DNA from 4 places in the Nonomuraea sp. NPDC050733 genome. Region 3 is predicted to be linked to each of the others. Evidence: riboswitches for the same ligand, from Rfam matches in the RefSeq annotation. Region 3 holds a riboswitch; each other region holds the start of a gene.
What was found. A riboswitch is a leader RNA that binds a small molecule or an ion and turns the genes downstream of it on or off. The one in region 3 is predicted to bind cyclic di-AMP.

Region 1: it holds a riboswitch for cyclic di-AMP, as region 3 does, so the genes downstream of both, AB0H64_RS06135 (hypothetical protein) here and AB0H64_RS15345 (hypothetical protein) in region 3, are expected to answer to the same signal.
Region 2: it holds a riboswitch for cyclic di-AMP, as region 3 does, so the genes downstream of both, AB0H64_RS02605 (CHAP domain-containing protein) here and AB0H64_RS15345 (hypothetical protein) in region 3, are expected to answer to the same signal.
Region 4: it holds a riboswitch for cyclic di-AMP, as region 3 does, so the genes downstream of both, AB0H64_RS04740 (C40 family peptidase) here and AB0H64_RS15345 (hypothetical protein) in region 3, are expected to answer to the same signal.

Annotation. Positions count from the first base shown of each region.
Region 1 is NZ_JBFAHO010000002.1:562,387-567,249, forward strand. Features, by position in the region: gene AB0H64_RS06125 (aldo/keto reductase) at 1-831, shown strand, start outside; gene AB0H64_RS06130 (DUF5302 domain-containing protein) at 905-1,105, shown strand; cyclic di-AMP (ydaO/yuaA leader) riboswitch at 1,290-1,427, shown strand; gene AB0H64_RS06135 (hypothetical protein) at 1,615-2,430, shown strand; gene AB0H64_RS06140 (alpha/beta hydrolase) at 2,789-3,628, shown strand; gene AB0H64_RS06145 (hypothetical protein) at 3,648-4,019, opposite strand; gene AB0H64_RS06150 (roadblock/LC7 domain-containing protein) at 4,059-4,490, opposite strand; gene AB0H64_RS06155 (hypothetical protein) at 4,487-4,863, opposite strand, start outside.
Region 2 is NZ_JBFAHO010000001.1:565,187-570,049, reverse strand. Features, by position in the region: gene AB0H64_RS02610 (AAA family ATPase) at 1-2,022, opposite strand, end outside; gene AB0H64_RS02605 (CHAP domain-containing protein) at 2,184-2,855, opposite strand; cyclic di-AMP (ydaO/yuaA leader) riboswitch at 2,868-3,018, opposite strand; gene AB0H64_RS02600 (DUF305 domain-containing protein) at 3,361-3,981, opposite strand; gene AB0H64_RS02595 (BlaI/MecI/CopY family transcriptional regulator) at 4,213-4,617, shown strand; gene AB0H64_RS02590 (M56 family metallopeptidase) at 4,614-4,863, shown strand, end outside.
Region 3 is NZ_JBFAHO010000007.1:28,996-33,858, reverse strand. Features, by position in the region: gene AB0H64_RS15360 (hypothetical protein) at 137-349, shown strand; gene AB0H64_RS15355 (tautomerase family protein) at 512-946, opposite strand; gene AB0H64_RS15350 (helix-turn-helix domain-containing protein) at 1,027-1,536, shown strand; gene AB0H64_RS15345 (hypothetical protein) at 1,778-2,740, opposite strand; cyclic di-AMP (ydaO/yuaA leader) riboswitch at 2,745-2,880, opposite strand; gene galT (galactose-1-phosphate uridylyltransferase) at 2,948-4,027, opposite strand; gene AB0H64_RS15335 (DeoR/GlpR family DNA-binding transcription regulator) at 4,030-4,803, opposite strand.
Region 4 is NZ_JBFAHO010000002.1:238,168-243,030, forward strand. Features, by position in the region: gene serA (phosphoglycerate dehydrogenase) at 37-1,626, shown strand; gene AB0H64_RS04735 (hypothetical protein) at 1,946-2,068, shown strand; gene AB0H64_RS04740 (C40 family peptidase) at 2,210-2,911, opposite strand; cyclic di-AMP (ydaO/yuaA leader) riboswitch at 2,913-3,058, opposite strand; gene AB0H64_RS04745 (3-isopropylmalate dehydrogenase) at 3,158-4,204, shown strand; gene AB0H64_RS04750 (branched-chain amino acid aminotransferase) at 4,391-4,863, shown strand, end outside.

The DNA of each region.
Region 1 (4,863 bases), on a different contig from region 3:
GTCAGCTCCATCGGTCTCGGCGCGATGCCCATGTCAGTGGCCGGGCACATGCCCGACGAGGCCCAGTCGGTCCGGACGATCCACGCGGCGCTCGACGCCGGCGTGACGCTGATCGACACGGCCGACGCCTACACTCCCGCGTCCGACGAGGTGGGTCACAACGAGCGGCTGGTCGCCAAGGCGCTCGCGAGCTGGGGCGGTGACAGCGACGCGGTGCTGGTGGCCACCAAGGGCGGCCACACGCGGCCCCCGGAGGGCGGATGGGGGCTGGACGGCCGGCCGTCGTACCTGGTCGAGGCGTGTGAGCGGTCCCTGAAGGCCCTGGGCGTCGAGGCGATCGGCCTCTACCAGCACCACCGGCCCGACCCGGCCGTGCCGTACGAGGAGACGATCGGCGCGCTGCGCGACCTGCTCGACGCCGGCAAGATCCGGATGGCGGGCATCTCCAACGCGAACCCGCGCCAGATCAGGATCGCCTACGACATCCTCGGCGGCCGGCTGGCGAGCGTGCAGAACCAGTACTCGCCCGCGTTCCGCTCCAGCGAGCCGGAGGTGGACCTGTGCGAGGAGCTGGGCGTGGCGTTCCTGCCGTGGTCGCCGCTGGGCGGGATCAGCGCGGCGGGGCGGCTCGGCGGCGCGTACGAGGGGTTCGCCAGGGTGGCCGAGCAGCGCGGGGTGTCTCCGCAGCGGGTCTGCCTGGCCTGGGAGCTGGCGCGCAGCCCGGTCATGGTCCCGATCCCCGGGGCGAGCCGGCCGGAGAGCATCCTCGACTCTGTGGCGGCGGCGGACCTGGTCCTCACCTCCGAGGAGCTCGCCGCTCTCGGCGGCTGAGGCGGCCCGCCGGTTTCGCGCGGCGGGTTCGGGCGTGCGAAGCTTTGAATGTCCCCAACACCAGGAGGTCCTCATGACGGAAACACCGGAGCCGGAAGCCAGCGAAACTCCCGAGGACGAGTTGAAGCGCAAGTTCCGTGAGGCGCTGGAGCGCAAGCGTGCGCGGCAGGCCGACTCGGGCGCTGGTGGCAGGGGCGGCGACGCTTCCAAGATTCACGGCGCTCACGGACCGGCCGCCAGCAAGCGTTCCTTCCGGCGCAAGAGCGGAGGCTGAGGCGTCCGGAGCACGGGCTGAGACCTGGTTTCCTGGAGGGGTACGGCATGCCGTACCCCTCTTTTTCTTTGCCTGCAAGGTAGATCTTCGCCCGATTTATGGGCTTACCTTTGCTTTTGTCCGGTTCGCTGGCTAGAGTCAAGCGCATTCCGGTCAGTGACCTAGCCCTTCGTCAGGAAGCGGCGACTGGCCGGCGCCGAATCCCGCGCCGCGCGGGAACCGGGGACCCACCTCTGGGGTGAATCCGGCCGCACCTTGGCCGGTAGGGCATCTCCACGTCCGAACCCGTCAGCTAACCCGGTAGGCGAGATGGAGAGGACAAGACTTCATGCGCTACCGCGTACCCCCGGACGGGACAGTGTCACCAGCCGCCTCCTGAGCGGCACCCCTTCCCCCTGACCTTCTCTCGCGCTCTCGCGTAGTGCCCGTTCGGCGTTCTGCCCGGCTACGCGTCCCCATCTCTTCTGAGCGCGCCCCTCTGTACCCCACGTAAAGGACTTTTTCAACACATGTCCGAACGACTTGGCATGCGTTCCTTCAGCCTCTTCACGGCGGCCGTACTCGGCGCGCTCACCATCGGCGCCGGCACCACGGCGGCGCACGCCGACACCGACGAGGGCCAGCAGGTTCTCCTCAAGGGCTCGACCACCGCCTCCTACTTCTGGGACGACTCCTCCGGCCGCGCCGGCGACACCGGCCTGCCGGCCAGTGGCAAGCCCATGCAGAAGGGTCTGGCCGCCAGCCCCAGCTGGCCGCTCATGACCGAGGGCTACGTCATGTACAAGGGCAAGAAGGCCCCCTTCTTCGTCGGGGACCGCGGCCCGGGCGTGCCCTCCAGCAGCGGCGTCATGCTCGACCTCGACGCCAAGACCTTCGCCCAGCTCACCGGCGGCCGCTTCAACTCCAGCACGCTCGGTGTGGACGGCGTCGGCGGCCAGGGCCACATCAAGGTGAGCTACGTCATCACCAAGTGGGGCAACGGCGTGGGCAAGAAGAACCACCCGGTCGCCTTCTCCACCGGCGCCTGGCGTCGCGTCGACCACAACCCGGCCAAGCCGCCGGTGCTGGCCGAGGACAAGTCCACCGCTCCGGAGGAGTCCGGCGCCGGATCCGCCGGCAAGGGCACCTCCGTCTCGTCCCGTGACAAGGACCACGCCCGCGTGGTGAACGCCTCCCAGGCCACCACCCGCACCGAGGCCCGCGACGCCACCCCCGGCGACGAGGGTCTGAGCACCTCGGCCAGCCTCGCCCTGGTGGGCGTGGCCGCGGTCGGCGGCGGCCTGTACCTCGGCCGCGACCGCCTGCGCAAGCTCGTCCAGCGCTGACCCCCTCGTCCAGCGCTGACCCCCTCGGCCTGCGGCCGCCTCCCCCGGGCGGCACGCCGGCCGGCACCCGACCATCGGCCGGGTCCGGACGCCACCCCGTCCGGTCCGGCCTCCCCTGGGGGCCTGCCTGCCTCTCCATCCAGGCCCCCACCTCGCCACCCCGTTCCGGAACCGCCGCCGCCCCGGCGGTTCCGGGGCGGGGTGCGCGCATCTCAGCGCACACGGCCCTCCACGCACAGGGTCTCCGCGCACAGGGTCTCCGCGCACAGAGTCTCCGCACACAGGGTCTCCGCGCACAGGGATCGGCGTGGAGGCTTTACCGGCCCGCGATCCGAATGTCATTCTGTTTCTCGTGACCATGCGAGCGAAGGCCAACGGCATCGAGATCGCCTACGAGAGCTTCGGCACGGCCGGTGCCCGTCCCCTCCTCCTCGTCATGGGCCTCGGCGCCCAGCTCATCCACTGGGACGACGACCTGTGCCGCCTCCTCGCCGAGCAGGGGCACCACGTCGTCCGCTTCGACAACCGCGACGCGGGCCTGTCGACGCACCTGCACGACCTCGGCCAGCCCGTGTTCGGAGGCCCGGCGCCGTACCTGCTGGACGACATGGCCGACGACGCCGCCGGGCTGATGGACGCGCTCGGCTGGAGCGCCGCCCACGTGGTGGGCGCCTCGATGGGCGGCATGATCGCCCAGACGCTGGCCATCCGGCATCCCGGCCGGGTGCTCACGCTCACCTCCATCATGTCCACGCCCGGCTCGCGGGTCGCCCCTCCCACGCCGGCGGCGAGCGCGGTGCTGCTGGCCACGCCGCCCGCCGGGCGCGAGGAGGTGATCGCGCGGGCCCAGGACGCCTGGGCGGTGATCGGCTCACCCGGCTTCGAGCCGGACCGCGCGCGCATCGCGGACGTGGCCGCCCGCGCGTTCGACCGCTGCTTCGACCCGCCGGGCACCGCGCGCCAGCTCGCGGCCATCATGGCCTCCGGCGACCGCACCGAACGGCTGCGCCGGCTCGACGTGCCGGCGCTCGTGGTCCACGGCGAGGCCGACCAGCTCGTCCCCCTCGAAGGCGGCCGGGCCACCGCCGAGGCCATTCCCGGGGCCAGGCTGCTGACCTTCCCCGGCATGGGCCACGACCTGCCGCGTCCGCTCTGGCCGGACCTCGTCGCCGCCATCACCAAGCTGACCGCCGGATGACCTCGCCGGCACCGCCGGGCTAGACGTCCAGCTTCTCCTCGATGGAGCGGAGCTGGTGCCTGGCCAGCGCCAGGTTGGCCCGGGCCCGGTCCAGGGCCAGGTAGAGGAACAGGCCCTTGCCGCCGCGCCCGCTGATGGGCCGGATGATGTGGTACTGCGAGCCGAGCGTGATCAGGATGTCCTCGATCGCGTCCTTGAGCCCGAGCGAGTCCATCGTGCGGAGCTTGGCCTTGACCACCTCGGTGTTGCCGGCGCCCGCGACCTGGAGGTCCAGCTCCTTGGAGCCGCCGAGCGAGCCCAGCGTCATGCCGCTGCCGTGGTCGACGACCGCCGCCCCGATGGAGCCGTCGATCGTCATCATCTCCTTGAGAGAGACGTCCATGCTGGCCATGTCACTTCTCCGTTCTCTGCTGATTTCTCTGGTGGTCGGTCATCGCGTCCGTGCCGCGATGGCGGCCAGGGCGGCCGCGGTCTTGCGGCCCTCCAGCCGGAGCAGCCCGAGGTTCGTGCCGGGCTGGGCCAGGACTGTGAGGACGATGGTGGGGCCCGCGGCGTAGAACGCGGCGAACCCGGCCGTGCCCGAGATGAGCGTCTCCTCCAGGTCGCCCCTCCCGGCGATGGCGAGCATGCGCCTGCTCATGGCGAGCAGGGCGGCGGTGAGCGCGGCCGTCCGCTCGCCGTTGTCCACGGCGGGGTCGCAGGCGACGGCCAGTCCGTCGACCGTGCAGGCGACGCTGCCGCTGACGTCCGGGGTGCGCTCCCGCAGGAGCACCATCTCCTTGAGCACCTCGTCGTGCAGCTCCACCGGTGGCCTCCTTCTGAACGAGGGCAGTCTCACGACGGTGAGTGGGGGGAACCTCATGCCAGCTCCTCCAGGGCCTTCTTCAGCCGCATGAGCAGGGCCAGATCCCTCGGGTCCGCCGTCACGGGAGGGCCGAGGGGGCGGGCCGCGTGCGGCTGCGCGCCGGCCGCGTCCGGGAGGAGAGGCGGCGGACCGGCCGGCGCCGCGAGCGGCATGCCTGACGGCCCGGGGAGCGGGGCGGTGAGAGGGCCGGCCGGATCCGGCGGCTGAGGCGGCGCATCCGCCGGATCCGGGGTCTGGGGGGAGGGGCGGGAGCGCCGGCCGCCGCGTGCCCGCCTGGGCAACGGGGCGTCGTGCTCCCCGCCCGCCACGGGCGCCGACCCCGCGGGCGAGGGCGGCGACTGCGGTTGCACGGGCGCCTGCGGAGATGCGG
Region 2 (4,863 bases), on a different contig from region 3:
GCCGAGCGCGCGCAGGGCATAGGACCTCGCGTCGGCCAGCCTGCGGCTGCTCGCTTCAGCCAGGACGTCGGCGGCCAGTTCGGCGGCGTCGGGACGGCCCTGGACGGCCGCACACAAGGCCAGCAGCCCCCGATGACGGCAGGCCGTACTCGGCTGGCCCACCTCCATGGCGAACTGGTACCCCTCCTCCGCATACGCCGCGGCGAACCCGAATCTGCCGCGCGCGATCTCGTCGGCGGCCTGATACTCCAGATTCCAGGCGAGCGCACCCAGCGATCCGCCGGTACGCGCCCGCCGCCCGGCGTCGCGGTACAGGCGCCTGCTCAGCTCGTGCTCGCCGAGTCCGCGAGCCAGGGCTCCGGCCAGAGTCATCAGGATCGGATCAGTGAGCGACTCGATCGCGGCGCCCTCCTCCGCCGTGGCAGGTGCCACATCACGGCCGGAACGGGCCTGGCAAGCACGGCGCAGGAGCAGCAGCACCGCGTCTCCCGGATCGTCCGGCGCCAGCGCGATGTTCTCCAGCCAGCCGGCGAGCTCGGACCATGCCTGCGGCCGGTTGGCGCGGGTGCCCAGGTCGCCGTACATCGCGACAGTGGGCGTGAACCGGCGCCGATCAAGGCGCAGTACGCGGGGGATCCACGGCCTGATGAGGTCCATCGCGTCCTCGGGCGAGCCGGCGAACTCGGCCATGATGGCGCGCATCACGGCCAGCGGGATCCGGTTCTCCTCGTCGAGGTGGGGCTCGCGCTCAGCTCGATCGAGCAGTTCCGCCGCCTTCCCGGTGAACCCGCCCAGGGCGGCGGCGTGCGCGGCGGACCACAGCCGCCGTCCCCGCCGCGGACCGTCCGCGGTGAGCTCGGCCGCCCTCGCCAACGCGGCCATGGCCGCGGCGGGGCCACCGCGCAGGGCGGCCTGCTCAGCCGAGCGCTCCAGCTCCTCGGCGGCCTGCTCGTCGGGTCCCATGGCGGCCTGGCCGAGATGCCAGGCACGGCGATGCTGGTCTGCCAGGCTGTCGAAGGCCGCGGCAAGGGCTCGATGGATCGCGGCCCGCCGGTCGGGCGTGGCGCTGTGATAGATCGCGGACCGGATCAGCGGATGCCGGAACACCAGCCGCGTCCCGTCGTAGGTCAGGAGCTCGTCGAGCTCGGCGCGGTGCAGCGGGCCGGTGTCCGCCTGCAGCGTCGCGGCCGCCTTCTCGAAGGTGTCGACGCCGCCCGTGCCATGGGCGGCGATGAGCTGCAGCAGCGGCAGCGACTCGGCGTGCCGTGCCCGGACCCTGGCCAGGAACGACCGCTGCAACGCGTCGGTCATGGCGAGCGGCTCGTGCGTGCCCTCCGGGGGCTGCTGCCTTCCGGCGAGCTCGATCAGGGCCAGGGGGTTCCCGCCCGTGGCGGTCAGCAGGTGGTTCTGCTCGCTGTCGGTCAGCCGCCGCCCGCCGAGGCGCTCGGCGAGCAACGCCTTGGCCGCCTCGCGGCCGAGGCCCATGAGCGGGACGCGGCGCACGTCGGGCAGGTCGGCGCCGTGCCCCTCATCGGCCCGCGCGGCCAGCGCCAGCGCGACGGGCTCGTTGCCCAGGCGGCGGGCGACGAACGCCAGCGTCTTCAGCGTCGGCTGGTCCGCCCAGTGCGCGTCGTCGACGACGCACAACACGGGGAGGGTGCCGGCCAGCAGGGACAACAACGACAGGGTCGACAACGCCACCAGGAACGGATCAGGTGGTGCTCCATGTGCGCGTCCGAACAGGATGTTCAGGGCCTGCGCCTGGGGGCCGGGCAGCTCGTCCACCGAGCCAAGCACGGGGAACAACAACTGGTGCAGGGTCGCGTACGCGAGATCCGACTCCGGTGCGGCGCCGACGGCGCGCAGCACCAGGAAGCCGGCCGCCCGCTCCTCCGCGTGGGACAGCAGGGTGGTCTTGCCGATTCCCGGCTCTCCGAGAAGGATCACCCCGCCGCCGCGTCCCTCGGTGGCGTGCCGCAGCAACGACTCGAGCAGATCTGTCTCGTCGTCTCTCCCCAGCACACGCCGAGCATAGAAATCCCGTGGTACTCGTGACAAAACGCCCCCGAGACCGGCGACTTCGCCGATGCGCCCGCCGCGGTGCTGCCCCTCCCACGTCGCATGGCGTCCTCGCGATGAGCGGTCGCATCGCGATCGTGGCAGGGGTACGCCGGCCCCGCCCGTCAGGCCTTGTACTGCGGGTATCCGTACCCGACGACCTGGGACGTGGGCCTGACGCGCTGCTCCACCTTGCCGTTGCCGGTGTTGCCTTCGATCGTGGTGATCGTGCCGTCTCCGTTGTCCTTCTTGACCAGGCCCATGTGGTCGATGCTGTCGATGGTCTTGGAGTCCCAGGAGAAGTAGACGACGGCGCCCGGCTTGGCGACGGTGCCCCACCGCTTGTTGGCTTTGAACCACTTGGCCCAGGTGATGGTGTAGGCGTCCCAGCCGACGGTGGAACGGAGCCCGGCCTTCTCACCCACCCAGGAGACGAACATGGCGCACCACGGCGCGTTGGCGTAGGCGCGGATGTTTCCGCCGTCCCGGGCGACGGTCTCGGCGGCCCGGGGGGATGTCATGTACCAGTTGTGGAAAGGCGTTCCGCCGCCGACGGCGTTCTCCGTGACGCCGATCTGGGACTCGGCCACCCTGATCAGGGCGTCCGCGGTCAGCCGGGCGGACTGCCGGGCAGGGGCGGCGTTGGCTCGCGAGATGCTCGACTGGTCGGTGGCCTGGTGATCGTCGGCGAAAGCCGGGATGCCGGCGAGCGCCGCGCTCACCGCGATGGTCACACCGACGGCGAGCCGGGGGAGGGCGGGGGAGGTGAGGGCACGGGAAAGAACGCGCGGGGACATGCGGGGACGTACTCCTTGCTTCCATGCCGCCTACCGGGTTAGCTGACGGGTTCGGGCGTGGAAGTGCCCTACGGGACCCCGTCTCGCGACGGGCGTCTCGATTCACCCCAAAGGGATTGGGTCCCCGGTTCCGCGATGATCGCGGATTCGGCGGTCGCGCCACTTGTGCAGGGAGTTCCTGCTGGACGCGGTCTCGGCGGTGTCAGAGACGCAGGCCCGGGTTTGCCCGAGGATGCGTCTACGAGCGCTCAAAGTAAGCGATGCGTATAGCGCGAGGCAAGTACGGGGCTGCCCAGGCATGCGTAAGCATCGCTTTGACCTGGGGTTCAGCGCCCAATCCTTTACCTTCTCGCGGTTTGCTGAAGTCATGCGCCACTGGGCGAACGTCGGCTCACCGACTATGTCGCGTAGTGGAGCATCTCTTCATTGATCTTGAGGTGAGATCCAAGGCGGAGGGTACGCCCGCAAGAGTGCCGGCCGCCCGTCGCGGGCGTCCGGCGCTCGGTCAGAGCCGGTTGAGCATCTTGCGCATCTGCTCGATCTCGGCCTGCTGCGACGCGGCGATGCTCTTGGCGAGCTCTTCGGCGTCGGGGTTCTGGCCCTGTGTTCGCTCGATCGTGGCCATGTGGATCGCGCCCTCGTGGTGGGCCATCATCATGCGGACGAACTGCTTGTCGAACGCGGTCCCCTTGGCGTCCTTGAGCTTGCCCATGTCCTCGGCGGACATCATGCCGGGCATACCGTGGTCCATGTGTCCCATGCCGGTGGGCTCCGGCTTGCCCCAGTCCTCGAGCCAGCCCCGCATGGTCTTGATCTCCGGCGCTTGGGCGTCCTTGATCTTCGTCGCGAGTTCCTTGATCTCCGGATCGCTCGCGCGGGTCTCGGCCAGCTCGGCCATCTCGACGGCCTGCTGGTGGTGGGGAATCATCATCTGCGCGAACATCACGTCCGCGTCATTGAACGACGCTCCAGGGTGCGTGGTGGCCATGTTCGCGACATCGCCGACGGCCGGCGTGGCGTGCCTTGGAGGTGAGCCACCGTTGCATGCCGTGAGCAGGACGAGTGCGCCGGCTCCCGCGGCCGTGGCGGATGAGACGCGCTTGATGATCGATCGGTTGATGGACATGGTTGACCCCCGTGGACGACCTGTGCCTGCAGCGAGGACGGACAAGTGGACGCGAGCCGAGGACATCGATCACGGGCATGACGACGCCCGTCCACCGCACATACCGGCGTGGCCGACCGTCCGTGCTGTCGCTCATCCGTCCCCCTGCACGGAGGTCGATACCCTGGCCTGCGGCAACTAGTGATGTCGTGCCGCATCATGGCAAGCCAGGTGTCTACGACCGCCAGTAGCATGAACATGGTCCTGCTGTTCAGAAGGGTTGACGTGGTGCGCGGTCTCGGAGAGCTTGAATCTACGATCATGGACCGCATGTGGGCCTACCGCCGGCCGGCGTCCGTGCGCGACGTGCTGGAGGACCTCCGCCGCGAGCGGGAGATCGCCTACACGACGGTGATGACCGTGATGGACAAGCTGCACACGAAGGGCCTGCTCAAGCGGGAGGCTGTCGGCAAGGCGTACATCTACCGGCCGGTCTCCTCCAAGGAGGCCCACACCGCCGATCTGATGCGCGAGTCGCTGGCCCGCAGCGGCAACCAGGCCGCCACCCTGGTCCACTTCCTGGAGCGCTTGACGCCCGAGGAGGCCGACGCCCTGGAGGCGGCTCTGAAGGTGTTCCCGCCGAGGGACCGCGCATGATCACGGCGATCGTGCCCGCCGCTGTGCTGACGATCTATGCGATCATCGCCGCGGTCGTGCTGCCCCGGCTGCTGGGCGAGGCGAGGTGGGCCGATCGGGCGCCCCGGCTGGCGATCGTGATGTGGCAGGCGGCGTGTGCGTCGGTGATCGTGTCCGTGCTGCTCGCCGTGTTCGTGCTCGCCGTCCCCGCGACGGTCGTGGGTCATGGCCTGGCCGAGTTCTTCGCGGCGTGCGCGGAGATGCTGA
Region 3 (4,863 bases):
TGCCTGGTAGCACGTAGGGCAGATGTCAGGGCTGGCGTCAGTGGCTTCCAGCGCGACACGGCGGGATCGTCCGCAGACCCCGCAGGGGCGACGAGGATGCGCGTAGCAGCGGGAGCAGAGGACGCGGTCGGAATCGGTGCGCCGCGCCGACCCGCACGACCCCGGCCGCCTGGTCGTCGACTGGTGGCATGCCACCTGCCACGTCTCCCGGCCGGCTGGTCAGCGGGTCTCGGCCGCCGACATCCTGGTCCGGGACGTGCCCGCCACGGTCACGATCCTGGGCACGTTCTCGACGAACGGCATGACCACCGACGACGGAGACCCGTCCTCGGCTTCGACCTGCACGTGACCGGCCCGTACAGGCCGCACGAGGTGCGGCCGGCCCACCGGGTCCCGCCGCTGCCGGGTGCGCGGGACGAGGCGGGCCAGGTGCCCGGATCGCCCCGGAGGGCCCGAGGCCCGGTGCACCGTCGGTGCCACGAGCGTCCCCAGCGCGTCCCCGGCCGAGGGTCTAACCGCTGGTGACTATGGCCGCGATGTCCTCGATGCGCACGATCTCCCCGCCCGCTCCCCAGTTGCCCTCCGGGATCTCGTTGATGTGCACCCACGCGGCGGCGGCCTGGGTGAACCGTCCCGGATCCACATCGGCGTCCGCGAGCACCCGCGTGACGCGCCGCACGATGTCACGGCGTTTTTCGTCGTTCATCGAACCGGCCGGGACCCCCACTCGCACCACGTATTTGGGCTTCTCCCCGGCGGGCAACTGCCGGCCGCCCACGAACCAGGCGTCGATCTCGTTGACCACCAGCCACGAGATGGACCTGGCCGCCTCGGTGTCGGGGGCGCCCTCGGCGATCATCACCTCCGACACCAGTCGCCCGCCGATCTTCTCGCGGTGCTCCTGGTCGAGCGAGCCCTTGGGGACGAACAGCTCTACGAACGGCATAGGTAAGTCCTTTCATTAAACTCTCCTGTTCGGCAACGTACAAGAGTGAGTTGAATGAAGCAACCCTCTACACTGGCGCCATGCAACGGACTAGCTTCGCGGAGATGCACTGCTCGATCGGGCAGTCCCTGGAACGCGTCGGCGAGTGGTGGACGCCGCTGATCGTGCGGGACATCTACCTCGGCCTGCACCGGTTCGACGACATCGCGCAGAACCTCGGCATCGCCCGCAACCTGCTCACCCGCCGGCTCGAGACGCTGCTCACCGACGGCATCGTGGAGCGCCGGGCGTATCAGGTGCGCCCGCTGCGGCACGAGTACCACCTCACCGAGGCCGGCCGCGAACTCGTGCCGGTACTGATGGCGCTGATGGCCTGGGGCGACAAATGGGCGACACCGGCGGGCGGTCCGCCGGTGCGCCTGGTGCACCGCGAATGTGGTGCGGAATTCACCCCGCAGGTCTGCTGTTCGGGGTGCGGGGAAGCGGTGACCACCGCCAACGTGACGGTGCTGCCCGGTCCGGGCGCCGCCTCCGGGCCGGGGACCAGGGTGCTGGCCCGGCGCAGCGGCATCGCGCCCGAGGAGTTGTGACCGGCGAGATCACGGTGCCCCGTCCCCGGTCGTCGAGTTCGAGGTGGGGCCAGGTATCGCCCCCGGCGTCATGGAAGCGGATCCAGCGGGTCGCCCCCCGCTCGACAGTCCTGGGGCGAGGCCGAGCGGCCGGCCGATGACCGGTGGTGGGAGTTGGCGACAAGCCCCAACCGGCGCGAGGGCTTACGCAGCCGCCAGTCTCCACCGCATCACCACCGCCGGCACAAACGGCATCCCGGTTTCAGTTCATCGAGATGTGGACGTGGTCGAAGTGGTTCTCGGTGATGCTGCCACGGTCCGACATGGCGCTCCAGCCGGAGCCCTGGTTGATGCGTTGCCGCCAGATCACGTACTTCACCCCCAGCTTCGCCTTGTTCGCCAACGCCCAGGCCGCGAGGCGGTCGCCGAGGGCCTGGTTGGCCGCGCTGGGCATGGTGCCGCCCGAACTCATCATGAAGTCGCACGCCCGGCCCAGCGGGTGCTCGCCGCTCGACCCCGAGCGGAAGCAGCCGACCGTGAACGGCAGCGAGAAGTTCTTCTCGACCAGCGCGCGCATCGCCCGGGTGCGGGGGGTGATGTTGTCGGTGCCCGACGGCAGCTCGGGCGCCCAGGTGCCGTCGGAGCGGCGGCCGGTGCTGACCGGCACGAGGTCCTTGAGCTTCTTCTCGATGTCGTCGATGACGTCCTGGGCCTCGTCGCGCCGCTTGGCGACGTCCGCCGTCTCGGCGCTGATCCGGGTGGCCAGGGCGGCGGCCTCGTCGGCCGCCCGCTTCTTCTCGTCGCGGGCCCTGGCGACGCCCAGCACGACCGCCTGCTGCTCGCGGGTCATCTGCTCCAGGACGGCCGCGCCGGCGGCGCTCTTGGGAAGCATGAAGCCGATGATGGCCGGGTCGCCGTTCTGGTAGCGCAACTGCGCGATCTCGGTGACCCGGCGCTCGGCCGTGGCGACCGCCTGCTCGGCGGCGGCGAGCCGCTTGCCGGCCGTGCCGGCCGCCTGCTGGGCCTTGGCGAGCTCGACCCGCTTGAGGTTGTAGCTCTCGATGAGCTTGTCGACCTTGCCGTTCAGCTTCTTCAGCTCGGCGCGCAGCTCGGATTCGCTGGGTTTGGGGTCGGCGGTCGCGGTGGCCGCGCCGAAACCGGCGGTGGCGATCACGACGCCGATGATGAAGTTGATGGCAAGGCGCGTGGGGGACGCGGACGCCACGGAGGATTCCTCTCCCTCTGCCGACCGGGTTAGCTGACGGGTTCGGGATGGGAGGTCCCTACCACCGAAGTGGATTCACCCCAGATGCGGTGGGTCCCCGGCTCCCGAGCGACGCGCCCGGGATTAGGCGTGTACCAGCTGTTACCGCCGGTACCGAAGGGATACTAGTAGTAAAGCGGAGGTCATGCGACTCCAATCGGAGATCAATCAGTGATCTACCTGTGATCGAATCAGCCGGGCCGCCTCCTCCGGGAGCACGTCGTTGACGAACGCGCCCATCGCCGACTCCGACCCCGCCAGATACTTCAGCTTCCCGGGCGCCCGCCTGATGCTGAACAGCTCCAGGTGCAGGTACCCCAGCTCGCGGTCCTGCCGTACCGGTGCCTGGTGCCAGGCCGCGACGTACGGCATGGCGACGCCGAACATCCCGTCCAGCGCCCGCAGCACCGAGGTGTAGAGCGGCGCGAACGCGGCGCGCTCCTCCTCCGACAGCGCGGCGAGGTCGGGGACCTGCCGGTGCGGGTAGACGTGCACCTCGAACGGCCAGCGCGCCGCGGCCGGCACGAAGGCCGTCCACAGCTCGTTGGCGGCCACGACCCGCGTCCCGGCGGCGCGCTCGGCCGCCAGCACGTCCGCGAACAGGTTGCCCCCCTGCCGGTCCGCGTGCCGCCTGGCCGCGCCGAGTTGGAGCTTCGTGCGGGGAGTGACGTACGGGTACGCGTAGATCTGTCCGTGCGGGTGGGTCAGCGTGATGCCGATCTCCTCGCCCCGGTTCTCGAAGCAGAAGACCTGCTCGACGCCGTCGATCGCGGACAGCTCGGCGGTACGGTCGGCCCACGCCTCCATCACCAGCTCGACCTGCGCGTCGGAGAGCCGGGAGAACGATGACGAGTGATCCGAGGTGAAGCACACCACCTCGCACCGCCCCACACCCGGACGAACCTCGCTCAGACCCCCCACATCCTGATAAGTCCCGAGATTCATGGAGAAGGAGGGGAAACGGTTCTCGAAGACCACCACGTCATAGTCGTGCGCCGGGATCTCCGAGGCCCGGGTGTCCGTCGACGGGCACAGCGGGCACTCGTCCGCCGGAGGCATGAACGTGCGTGTCTGCCGGTGTCCCGCGACCGCGATCCACTCCTCGGTCAGCGGGTCGTAACGCAGCTCGGAGGCCACCGGTCGCGGATCGAGCGGCCGGCGGTCGATCGCGCCGCGGTCGGCGTCGTCGCTCCGATCGAAGTAGATCAGCTCCCGGCCGTCGGCCAGATGGGTGATGGTGCGCTTCACGGCTACCCCTCAGCGATGATCAGTTGTCCGGCCCGTTCGGCCAGCTCGGTGCGTGCGTCCTCGGGCAGCCCCGCGTCGGTGATGACGACGTCGGCCTCGGCCAGCTCGGCGATCGTGCTGATGCCGATCGTGTTCCACTTCGTGTGGTCGGCCGGGACCACCAGCCGGTGCGCCGCGGCCACCAGCTCCCTGTCGGTCTCCGCCTCCAGCAGGTTCGGCGTGGTGAACCCGGCCCGCACGCTCATGCCGTGCACCCCGAGGAACAGCGTGTCCACGTGCAGCCGGCGGATCGCGGCCACCGCCACCGGGCCCACCAGCGCGTCGGAGGGAGTGCGGACGCCCCCGGTCAGCACGACCGTGCGGTCGGGACGCGGGTTGCGGTGGAAGACGTCGGCGACGGGCACGGAGTTCGTGATGACCGTCAGCTCGGGCACACCCGTCAGATGGTGGGCCAGCGACCACGTCGTGGTGCCGGCCGAAAGCGCGACCGCGGTGCCCGGCCGTACGAGCTCGGCGGCGGCACGCGCGATGGCCTCCTTCTCGTGCTGCTGCCGGGCCGACTTGGCGGTGAACCCCGGCTCCTCCGTGGAGCCCTGGTCCAGCGCCGTCGCGCCGCCGTGGACCTTGGCCAGCAGGCCGCGCTCGGCGAGGACCTCCAGGTCGCGGCGGATCGTCATGTCGGAGACACCGAGCTCGCGCACGAGGTCCGCCACCCGGACGCCGCCGCTGCTGCGGACGCGTTCGAGGATGGTCTGCTGTCGCTGCTGTGCCAGCAAGCCCGCGCTCCTTCCAACAGATTCCACCAAATTATGACATGCCAGTGTTGGGGAATGTTG
Region 4 (4,863 bases), on a different contig from region 3:
TGCCCCTAGCCCGCCGCTCGCCTTAAGGATCCATCCGTGACAAAGCCCGTCGTCCTGGTCGCAGAGGAGCTGTCCGAGGCCGGCCTCGCCGTGCTCGGCGCCGATTTCGAGGTCCGCCACACCGACGGCGCCGACCGCTCGCAGCTGCTGCCCGCGCTCGCCGACGTGGACGCGCTGATCGTCCGCTCCGCCACGCAGGTGGACGCCGAGGCGATCGCCGCCGCGCCCAAGCTGCGCGTCGTCGCCCGCGCCGGGGTGGGCCTCGACAACGTCGACGTCGAGGCGGCCACCAAGGCCGGAGTGATGGTCGTCAACGCGCCCACCTCCAACATCACCAGCGCCGCCGAGCAGACCGTCGCCCTCATCCTGGCCAGCGCCCGCAACACGGCCCAGGCCCACGCCGCGCTGAAGAACGGCGAGTGGAAGCGGTCCAAGTACACCGGTGTCGAGCTCGACGAGAAGGTCGTCGGCATCCTCGGCCTCGGCAAGATCGGGCAGCTCGTGGCGCAGCGGCTCCAGCCGTTCGGCGTCGAGCTGATCGCCTACGACCCCTACCTGCCGCCGGCCCGCGCCGCGCAGATGGGCGTCAAGCTGCTCAGCCTCGAAGAGGTGCTCAAGCAGGCCGACTTCATCACCGTCCACCTGCCCAAGTCCAAGGAGACCGTCGGCCTCATCGGCGACAAGGAGCTGCACGAGGTCAAGCCCTCGGTGCGGATCGTCAACGTGGCCCGCGGTGGCATCGTCGACGAGGCGGCGCTCTACACCGCGATCAAGGAGGGTCGCGTGGCGGGCGCCGGCATCGACGTCTTCGCCAAGGAGCCCTGCACCGACAGCCCCCTGTTCGAGCTCGACCAGGTCGTCGTGACGCCGCACCTCGGCGCCTCCACGCACGAGGCCCAGGAGAAGGCCGGCACCCAGGTGGCGCGCAGCGTGAAGCTCGCGCTGGCCGGCGAGTTCGTGCCCGACGCCGTCAACGTCCAGGGCGGCGCCGTCGCCGAGGACGTCAAGCCGGGCCTGCCGCTCGCCGAGAAGCTCGGCCGCGTCTTCACCGCCCTGGCGGGCGAGGTGGCCACCAAGCTCGACGTCGAGGTGCGCGGCGAGATCGCCTCGCAGGACGTGCGGGTGCTGGAGCTGGCCGCGCTCAAGGGCGTCTTCACCGACGTGGTCGAGGACTCCGTGACGTACGTCAACGCGCCGCTGCTCGCCAAGGACCGCGGTGTCACGGTGGAGCTGGTGACCAGCTCCGAGAGCCCCGACTGGCGCAACGTCATCACCGTGCGTGGCGTGCTGGCCGACGGCCGGCAGGTCTCCGTGTCCGGCACGCTGTCCGGCCCGCGGCAGATCACGAAGATCGTCGAGGTCAACGGCTACGAGATGGAGATCGAGCCGACCGAGCACCTGTCGTTCTTCACCTACACCGACCGGCCCGGCGTGGTCGGCGTCGTCGGCCGACTCCTCGGCGAGCACGGCGTCAACATCGCCTCGATGCAGGTGGCCCGGGACGTCAAGGGCGGCAAGGCGCTCATCGCGCTGACCGTCGACACGGCCATCCCGGCCGACGTGGTCGAGCAGATCGTCGCCGAGATCGGCGCGGACAGCGGCCGCTCGGTCGACCTCGACGGCTGACGGGCCGTCCCCCTCCCGAAGACCGCCGCCGGACAGCATCTGTCCGGCGGCGGTCGTTTTTGTCTCACGATGCGAGATATTAGGACGTCCAAGGAGACAGCCCGGAGGCCGGAAGGTACATTGCTAGCAATGCGCCAGGTTCTCGTACTCATTACCTGCCGCGGCGGGGCCTGTTAGGGCAGGCCGGCGACCCGCCGCGGTGTGGCGTCGCGTCGGCCGTCAGCCCCATCGCCTGGTCCGTGTCCCCGTGCTGCGAGCTCATGCTCGGCCGGGATCCGACTTCCGTCTGTACGACGCCCTGCGAAATGAGATGAACCACATGTATGAGATGTACTCCTGGAACGGCGCCGAGGAGCGCGACGACGAGGCGGCCGAGGCCGTCCAGACCGCGCTGGACCGCCGCGACAACGGCGGGGCCCCGCAGGCCGCCGACCAGCGCTGACCTCCCCCCGCTCCTCCTGCACGCGGCCGGCCCGCCGCTGACCCACGCCTGATCCCCGTCATGCCGGTGAGCCGGGCGCGACCGTCGGCCGCGTCCGGCCCACCGGCAGTGGGTCACGGGACAGGTGTCACCGAACGGGTGTCACAGGATGGTGGCCGCGGGGATGTTGGCCGGTGCGGGAGCCTTGCGCTCGGCCTTCATGGCGGCCCACGCCTTGACGCCCTTGGGGTCGGGGCGGACGGCGCCGACGAAGGAGGTGCGGCGCCAGGCCGACAGGCGCTCCACCTTGACCACGTCACCCGTGTGCGGGGAGTGGACCATGTACCCGGGCTTGGAGATCATCCCGACGTGCCCGAGGTTGTGGAAGAAGACGAGGTCGCCAGGCTTGAGGTTCTTCCAGGAGATCTTCCGGGAGAACGCCTGGTACTGCTGTGCGGCGGTGCGGGGGAGCTGGATGCCGGCGTGCTGGTAGGCCTTCAACGTCAGGCCGGAGCAGTCGTAGCCCTTGCGGGTGGTGCCGCCCCACACGTACGGGGTGCCGCGTTTGTCGAGGGCGAACTTGAGTGCCTGTTTCCAGGCGGGGAGAGAGGTCTTCTTGTCGCGGGCGGCTTGGACGTCCGCCGCGGTCAACGTGACGATGGGCGAGGTCAGGCGGGCCGTCGTGGTCTCCTCCTTGGCGCTGCCCGGCAGCGAGGAGGACGCGTTCTGGAACGTTCCAGAGGAGGTGGGGGGAAGGGGGGTGCTTTGCCGCGACGGCTGGGAGGAGGCGAGGGAGGCGCTGGCCGGGGCGGCGAGCACGACCCCTGCGGTCGCGACGGCGGCGAGCATGGCGATGCGAGACACGAAGGTCCTTCCATACGGCCTACCGGGTTAGCTGACGGGCTCGGGCCTGGAAGTGGCCCTACGGCGGTGACCTGCCGATTCGCCCCAAAAAGGGGAATGGGTCCCCGGCTCCACGCAGCTGCTGCGCGGATTCGGCTCGATGGACTCTAACGAAACGGTCAAACGACCGCAATACCTGGCAAAACGGATAGTCCGCTAGGTGAGATGGTGTGTTCGGCAGCCGAGACGAGCCGGTAGGGTACGGCCATGGATTCGCGCGACATTCGCCTGGCAGTGATCCCTGGGGACGGCATCGGCACCGAGGTCGTGACCGAAGGGCTCAAGGTGCTCGAAGCCGTCGGCACGAAGATCGAGGCCACCCACTACGACCTCGGCGCCGCCCGCTACCACCGCACGGGCGAGACCCTGCCCGACTCCGTCCTGGAGGAGCTGCGCGGCTACGACGCGATCCTGCTCGGCGCCGTCGGCGACCCCAGCGTGCCGCCGGGCATCCTGGAGCGCGACCTGCTGCTGCGCCTGCGCTTCGTCTTCGACCACTACGTCAACCTGCGCCCGGTCAAGCTCTACCCGGGAGTGGAGACGCCGCTGGCCGGCGCCGGCGCCGAGGACATCGACATGATCGTCATCCGCGAGGGCACCGAGGGCCTGTACGCGGGCACGGGCGGCGTGATGCGCGGCGGCACCCCGCACGAGATCGCCACCCAGGAGTCGCTCAACACCGCCCACGGTGTGGAGCGCGTGGTGCGTTACGCTTTCGCCAAGGCGCAGTCAAGGCCGCGCAAGAAGCTCACGCTCATCCACAAGACCAACGTGCTGACCTATGCCGGAGACCTCTGGCAGCGCACGGTCAACCGGGTGGCCGAGGAGTTCCCCGAGGTCACGACCGACTACAGTCACATCGACGCGGCCTCCATGTTCTTCGTCACGCAGCCCGAGCGGTTCGACGTGATCGTCACCGACAACCTCTTCGGCGACATCATCACCGACCTCGGCGCGGCGATCGCGGGCGGCATCGGCCTGGCCGCCAGTGGCAACATCAACCCCGACCGCACCGCGCCCAGCATGTTCGAGCCGGTCCACGGCAGCGCGCCCGACATCGCGGGCCAGGGCAAGGCCGACCCGACCGCGACGATCCTGTCCGTCGCCATGCTCCTCGACCACCTCGGCCTGCACGCCGAGGCCGCCAAGGTGGAGCAGGCCGTCGCCGACGACATCATCGAGCGGGTGAGCGGCGGGGCGAGCCGGACGACCAGCGAGATCGGCGACGCCATCACCGCGCGAGTATCGGGCTAGGGCCGCCCCAGCTCCGTAAGCGCCTGGCGGTCCGAACCGGACCCACCAGGCGCTTTTCGCATGTTCAGGGTCATACCATCCCAGTGACCCCTTGCCATCCCAAATAGCGAGACAATAGGAAGTACGTGGACTGCCGGCGCGCAGTGCCGCCGACATCACCGAGTCGTAGAGAGAAGGACCATCGTCATGACCATCGCTCAGAAGCTCAGCTTCGACGTGCAGCTATCCGACCACGCTCGCACCGCGGCGGAGCGCGAGCAGGTACTGGCGAGTCCGGGCTTCGGGCAAACCTTCACCGATCACATGATCTCCATCGAGTACACCGAGGGCGAGGGCTGGCACGACGCGCGGCTCCAGCCGTACGGGCCGCTCACGCTCGACCCGGCCACGGCGGTCTTCCACTACGCGCAGGAGCTGTTCGAGGGGCTGAAGGCGTACCGGCAGATCAACGGCTCGGTCGTGACGTTCCGCCCGTACGCCAACGCGGCCCGCTTCAACCAGTCGGCGGTGCGCATGGCGATGCCGGAGCTGCCCGAGGAGACGTTCGTCGAGTCGCTGGAGCAACTCGTGCAGGCCGACCGCGAGTGGGTGCCGACCACTGAGGGGCACAGCCTCTACCTGCGGCCCTTCATCATCGCCACCCAGGTCGGGCTGGGCGT